One region of the Arthrobacter stackebrandtii genome, then DNA from elsewhere that is predicted to be linked to it. Evidence: predicted binding sites of a transcription regulator. Region 1 holds the regulator's gene; the other holds the start of a gene.
What was found. The regulator HrcA, encoded in region 1, represses chaperone genes, less so after heat shock. The targets are predictions, from matches to a motif close to TTNGCACTCGNNNNNNNCGAGTGCNAA.

Region 1 (3,272 bases):
GTGGGTTGTCGGATGACTCACAGGGACGGGCCTTTCAACGTGCTGCACAAGGAAACGATGCGCCGGACACAAGCCCGGCCGCTGTCTCTAGGATACGGGTGCCGTGAGGAAATCAATGACTTCCTCGACCCTTCCCAGCAGTGACGGCTCCAGATCGGCGTAGGAATTGACGCGTGAGAGCAGCCGCTGCCAGCCAAGGCCCACGTCTTCGGCGGTGGTGTGCGGCCAGCCGAAGGCCTTCAGGATGCCCAGTTTCCACTCCATGCTGCGCGGCACCACGGGCCAGGCCGGGATGCCCAGGGTGGAGGGCTTGATGGCCTGCCACACGTCCACGTACGGGTGCCCCACCACCAGAACGTTGCGGCCCATGCCGGGGGACGCCATGAGATTTGCCACAATCCGGGATTCCTTTGACCCGGGCACCAGGTGGTCCACCAGAATGCCCAGGCGCCGGTTGGGCCCCGGGGAGAAATCGGCCACGGCGGCGGCAAGGTCGTCGATTCCGCGCAGCGGCTCCACCACTATCCCCTCCACCCGGAGGTCGTCTCCCCACACCTTCTCGACAAGCTCGGCGTCGTGCTTGCCCTCCACCCAGATGCGGCTGGCCTTGGCCACCTTGGCGCGGGTGTCGGCCACCTTCACCGAGCCGGACGCGGTGCGCAGCTTCTGAACTGTTGGCGCCTGCACCGGTGCAATGAGCTCCACGGGCTCGCCCTCATGCAGGAATCCGAAGCCGAGCGGGAAGGCGCGGACCTTGTTGCGCCGGTCGGCCAGCTCCACAATGTGCATGCCGCCGGATTTTTCCAGCCGCACGACGGCGCCGGCCCACCCGGTCTGCACGTCCTCCACGACCAGGCCCGCGCGGGCCTCGAGCTTGGGCAGCACCCTGGCTGCGGGGGCGCTGAGGTCCTGGGGCCCCCACTGGTTGTAGTGCACTAAGAAACCTGTCTGTCGCATGGTTCGGGCAACGCTCTTGGCGAACGCTGCAGGCTGAAAACCCATGCTATCCGGTGGGCCCGCCCGGGACCGCGCATTTGGCGGTGCGGTGCGGCCGGGAAGGGCCGGGCAAAAAGTATTAGAATTGGCACTTGATTGGGTAGAGTGCTAATAAAAGTGCCCGGCCGCTGCACGTTTGTCAGCTGCACGTTTGTCATGGAGAGGAGGTGCCGGCATGAGTGAACCGCGGAAACTGGAAGTCCTTCGCGCCATTGTTGAAGACTATGTCCACACGCGCGAGCCCGTGGGCTCCAAAGCGCTCGTCGAGCGGCACCACCTGGGCGTCTCCAGCGCCACCATCCGCAATGACATGGCGGCACTGGAGGACGAGGGCCTGATCATGGCCCCGCACACCAGCTCCGGCCGCATCCCCACTGACAAGGGCTACCGCCTCTTCGTCGACCAGCTTTCCACCGTCAAGCCCCTTTCCGCCGCTGAGCGCCGCGCCATTTCGGTGCTGCTGGAGGGGTCCACCGACCTCGACGACGTCCTGGAGCGCACCGTCCGCGCCCTGGCCCAGCTGACACACCAGGTGGCGGTGGTCCAGTACCCGCGCTCCGGCGATGCCGCCGTGCGGCACATTGAGTTTGTCTCGCTGGCCGCCCGCCAGGTCCTGGTGGTGCTGATCCTGGCCTCCGGCAAGGTGGAGCAGAACGTGATCGACGTCGGAGCGGTGTTGGAGGATGCCGAACTCGCGGCCCTGCGCCAGGTGTTCCTCGCCGCCCTGCACGGCGTGGCCGTCGCGGCCCTGCCCGACGCCGTTTCCCGCATTCCACTGTCCCTGCCCCCGGCGGAGCAGGGCCCGGCCGCCCGGCTGGCCCAGGGGCTGGCGCTGCTGGCCCGCAATGCCCGCGAAGACAGGATTGTCATGGCCGGCACCGCCAACCTGGCCCGCTCCAACAACGACTTCCCGCTGAGCATCGGCCCCGTCCTCGACGCGCTTGAGGAGCAGGTGGTGCTGCTGCGCCTGTTGGAGGCGATGGCGCAGGACTCCCTGGGCATGGCGGTGGTGATCGGGCGGGAAAATCCCCACGACTCGCTTGCCGAGGCATCCGTGGTGGCCAGCAGATACGGTCCCGGCGAGGGCGCCAAACTGGGCATTGTCGGCCCCACCCGCATGGACTACCCCAACACCATGTCCAGCGTGCGCGCTGTGGCACAGTATCTTTCCAGAATTTTGGCCGGCTAACAGGCCACCGTTCCACCCATTACAAGAGAGCACATTTTGAGCAACCATTACGACGCCCTGGGCGTCTCACGCGATGCAACGGCCGAGGAAATCAAGAAGGCCTACCGCAAGCTTGCCCGGAAGCTGCACCCCGACGTCAATGACGCACCGGACGCGCAGGACCGCTTCAAGGCGGTCACGCACGCCTACGAGGTGCTCTCGGACCCGCAGAAGCGCCGCATCTACGACACCACCGGCAACGAAAATGGCAATGACAACGGCGGCGGCGGTGGCGGCTACGGCGGCGACGGCTTCGCCTTCCAGGACATTTTCGAGACATTCTTTGGCGGCGGTGGCGGCGGCGGCCGCGGCCCCGCCTCGCGCACCCGCCGGGGCCAGGATGCCCTGATCACGGTCCGGGTGGAGCTGCGCGAGGCCGTGTTCGGCGTCAACAAGAAGCTTGAAATTGACACCGCCATCACCTGCCCCACGTGCGACGGCAGCTGCTGCCGCCCCGGCACCTCGCCCACCACCTGCGACATCTGCCACGGCAGCGGCCAGATTGAGCGCCCCATGCGCTCCATCCTGGGCAATGTCATGACCCTGGCCACCTGCAACTCCTGCCAGGGCTTCGGCACCCAGATCCTGGACCCCTGCAACGAATGCATGGGCGAGGGCCGCGTGCGCCACCGCCGCACCCTGACCATCAAGGTCCCCGCCGGCGTCAGCACCGGCACGCGCATCCAGCTCTCCGGCCAGGGCGAGGCAGGCCCTGCAGGCGGCCCCTCCGGCGACCTCTATGTGGAGATGAAGGTCAACAACGACGCCGAATTCGTCCGCGAGGGCGACGACCTGCACGCCACGCTCAGCGTGCCCATGACGGCCGCGGCCCTCGGCACCGAGCTGACGTTTGAGACCTTCGACGGCGAACAGCCCATCAGCATCAAGCCCGGCACCCAGGCCGGTGAGGTTATCAACCTGCGCAACCTCGGCGTGACGCACCTGCGCGGATTCGGCCGCGGGGATTTGAAGATCCACATCCACGTGGAAACCCCCACCAAGCCCGACGCCGCGCAGGAAGAGCTTCTGAAGCAGCTGGCCGCCCTCC
Region 2 (3,272 bases), 1.1 Mb from region 1:
CGCGCCCGGCCCTGTCCTGGTCCACCCAGTAGCCCAGGGTTGCGGACATGGCCGAGCCCCACATGATGGAGGAGACCGTCAGCTGGCCCACAATGGCGGGCTTTGCCTGGCCCGGTATCCGTTCGGTGATGATGAACGGCAGCGCGCTGGCTTCGCGTGCCTGCCGGTTCAGGACCCGGACCATGCCGCCGAAGGTCGGCAGCTGGCCCTGGTCCACGGGGTTGCTGGCCTCCCATGGCGCCAGCCATGCCGCGTTGCGGGTACGCACCCGCGTCCACTCCGCTTGGTCGCGAAGCTTGATGGGGCGCAGGACCAGGTCACCGCATTCCAATGTCACCGGCCAGATGGCCTGCCCCCACACGAAGCTAGACCTTGGCGGCGGCGGTGTATTCGCCCAGCCATGCGCGCAGGTCTTCGCCCAGTTCCTCGTTTTCGCAGGCCAGCGTCACCACGGCCTTGAGGTAGCTGAGCTTGTCGCCGGTGTCGTAGCGACGGCCGGAGAACACCACGCCGTACACGCCGCCGCCTTCGCCTTCCATGGTGGCCAGGGTCTGCAGGGCGTCGGTCAGCTGGATTTCATCGCCGCGGCCCGGAGGGGTGTTTTCCAGGACGTCAAACACAGCCGGGTGCAGCACGTAGCGGCCAATGACGGCCAGGTTCGACGGCGCATCCTCCACCGCGGGCTTCTCCACCAGGTGGTTGACGCGGACATAGTCCTCGCCCTCGATAACGGTCATGTCGGCACAGCCGTAGGCTGAAATCTTGTCCTGCGGCACCTCGATCAGGGCAATCACGGAACCGCCGGTCCGCTCCTGCACTTCGATCATGGTGGTCAGCAGCGGATCGCGCTCGTCGATCAGGTCGTCACCGAGCAGGACGGCGAAAGGCTCGTCCCCCACGTGGGTCTTGGCGCGCAGCACGGCGTGGCCCAGGCCCTTGGGGTCGCCCTGGCGGACGTAATGGATGTCACCGATGTCGGTGGCGTGCTGGATGGCGGCCAGCCGGTCGGTGTCGCCCTTGGCCTCGAGCAGCTGCTCGGTCACGGGGACACGGTCAAAGTGGTCCTCCAGGGCGCGCTTGTTGCGGCCCGTGATCATCAGAACGTCGGTAAGTCCGGCGCTGACGGCTTCCTGCACCACATACTGGATGGCAGGCTTGTCAACGACGGGCAGCATTTCTTTGGGCATCGCCTTCGTGGCGGGCAGGAAACGGGTCCCCAAACCGGCCGCAGGGATTACCGCCTTACGTACATGCTTTGCAGAAGTCATGCCCCAAGGGTAACCGACCCTATGGACAAAGCACGGATAATGTTGTCGTAACAATGACCACTTCCCTGCCAAAGGATGCCGTGAGCACACCCCCGAAAACTGCATGGCGGGCCCGCCTGCGCGCCGCCCGGGCCGCTGCGGATGCGGCGTCCCGGGCGGCCGCGGGCACGGGACTGGCCCGGGTGGGGCTGGACTGGGTGGAGTCGCTGGCGGCCGCTGCAGCCCCGGCCGGTGGACCTCCTGCGGATGCTGCCCCGCTCGGCGGCCTGTCCAGCGGGGCATTCCCCGGGACCGGTCCGCCCGCGGCACGGCTGCAGGTGTGCGCCTATATTTCCACGGGCACCGAGCCCTCCACGGATGAGCTGCTTTCAGCGCTGGCCGCTGCCGGCCACCTGGTCCATGTGCCCGTGTGCGAGCCCGGCTTTGCCCTCAGCTGGGTCCGCTGGTTCCCCGGAGTTGCCATGGTCCGCAGTGCACTGGCCCCCGTCATGGAACCGGTGGGCGTGCGGCGCCCCTTCCCGGAATTGGGCCCTGTTCCGGCCGTCCTGGTCCCCGCCCTGGCCGTGGACGAATCCGGGACAAGGATGGGCCAGGGCGGCGGCTACTACGACAGGTTTCTGGCCGGCCTGGCCGGGTCGACGGCGTCCCCCGGCACACGGGTGACGGTCGCCGCCGTCGTGCATTCCAATGAAATTCTGTCAGCCGGAATGCTGCCCAGGGACACGTTCGACATGCCGGTTTCGTGGGCACTGTCACCGTCCGGGGTGCGCCGGCTGGGCGGCTGAGGCTGCCGCGGGAATGCACGGGCACCAGCGGGCGTTTTACAAGCCGGTGCTAGAATTGGCACTCGGGGCCATGGGCTGCCAAGTTTTGGTGCGGTCGCACGGCCCCCACGCATGTATCCAGGAGGAAACCCAGTGCCCACTTACGCTTACGCCTGCAAGGATTGCGGCCACGCCTTCGACATTCAGCAGTCGTTCAGCGACAACTCGCTGACCGTCTGCCCCGAATGCGGCGGCGCGCTGCGCAAGAAGTTCAATTCAGTTGGCGTGGTGTTCAAGGGTTCGGGCTTCTACCGCACCGATTCACGATCAAGCTCCAGCTCCGTGCCCGCGGCCTCCGCCCCCGCCGCAGCTGCACCCTCCACTCCGGCACCCGCCCCGGCCCCTGCAGGCGCCGCGAAGTAGCCCGAGGGCCGCTTTTCCTGCATTCATTCCTCCACAGGCACGGCCGGGGACGGCTTTCTCCCCAATCCGCCGAGTGCCTCTTTTGCCCTGCGCGCCGCAGCCATACCGTGGGCGCATGAAGACCCAAACTACTGCCACCGGTCCGCCCGTCTACACCGGGCCCGCATGGCGCTCCAATGACTGGCCTGGCGGACCGCCGCCCACCTCGGCCCTGCACAGGCTGCTTCGCTGGATGGCACGCCACCGGCGCCTGCTTGCGGCCCTGCTGCTGTGTTTGGCCGCCGCGATCGCCGTCCAGCAGCTGACCCCGACAAAGCCACCCACCACCGCAGTCATGGTGGCCTCCCGCGACCTTCCCGCCGGACATGCACTTTCCGACGGCAACCTGGTCGCCTCCCATGTCAGCCCCGGCATGGTGCCCGACGGGGCACTGCGCCCGGATTCTCCGTGGGCAGGGCGCCAGGTTTCCGGCCCGCTCCGGCGCGGGGAGGTGGTGACCGATGCGTCGCTGCTGGGGAGCGGGTTGCTGATTGGTGCCGCGCCAGGGAGCCAGGCCGTTCCGCTCCGGCTCAGCGACCCCTCGACTCTGGGACTGCTGCGGCAGGGTCAGCTGGTCACAGTGGTGCTCAGTTCCAGCATCGGACTGGACGGGCCCACCACCAATGAGGTCCTCGCCGAAAGCGTGCCCGTATTGTGGACACCCGCGCTGGCGCAAAGCACGGGGCTGCTGCCGGCTCAGGAAAACGAAGGAATCCTTGTGGTGGCGGCCACAGCCGAGCAGGCAGTCAAGCTGGCCGGTGCCATCAGCCGCGGAAAA

Region 2: JOF48_RS11130 (FmdB family zinc ribbon protein) is a predicted target of HrcA. The motif match lies at 2,109-2,135, and genes of this name have one in related genera.

What each region holds. Positions count from the first base shown of each region.
Region 1 covers NZ_JAGIOI010000001.1:3,714,586-3,717,857, forward strand. The annotation lists gene JOF48_RS16225 (DUF4870 domain-containing protein) at 1-21, opposite strand, end outside; gene JOF48_RS16230 (DUF3097 domain-containing protein) at 88-936, opposite strand; gene hrcA (heat-inducible transcriptional repressor HrcA) at 1,172-2,185, shown strand; gene dnaJ (molecular chaperone DnaJ) at 2,222-3,272, shown strand, end outside.
Region 2 covers NZ_JAGIOI010000001.1:2,594,265-2,597,536, reverse strand. The annotation lists gene JOF48_RS11145 (GNAT family N-acetyltransferase) at 1-361, opposite strand, end outside; gene galU (UTP--glucose-1-phosphate uridylyltransferase GalU) at 366-1,268, opposite strand; gene JOF48_RS11135 (5-formyltetrahydrofolate cyclo-ligase) at 1,349-2,053, shown strand; gene JOF48_RS11130 (FmdB family zinc ribbon protein) at 2,186-2,455, shown strand; gene JOF48_RS11125 (RcpC/CpaB family pilus assembly protein) at 2,571-3,272, shown strand, end outside.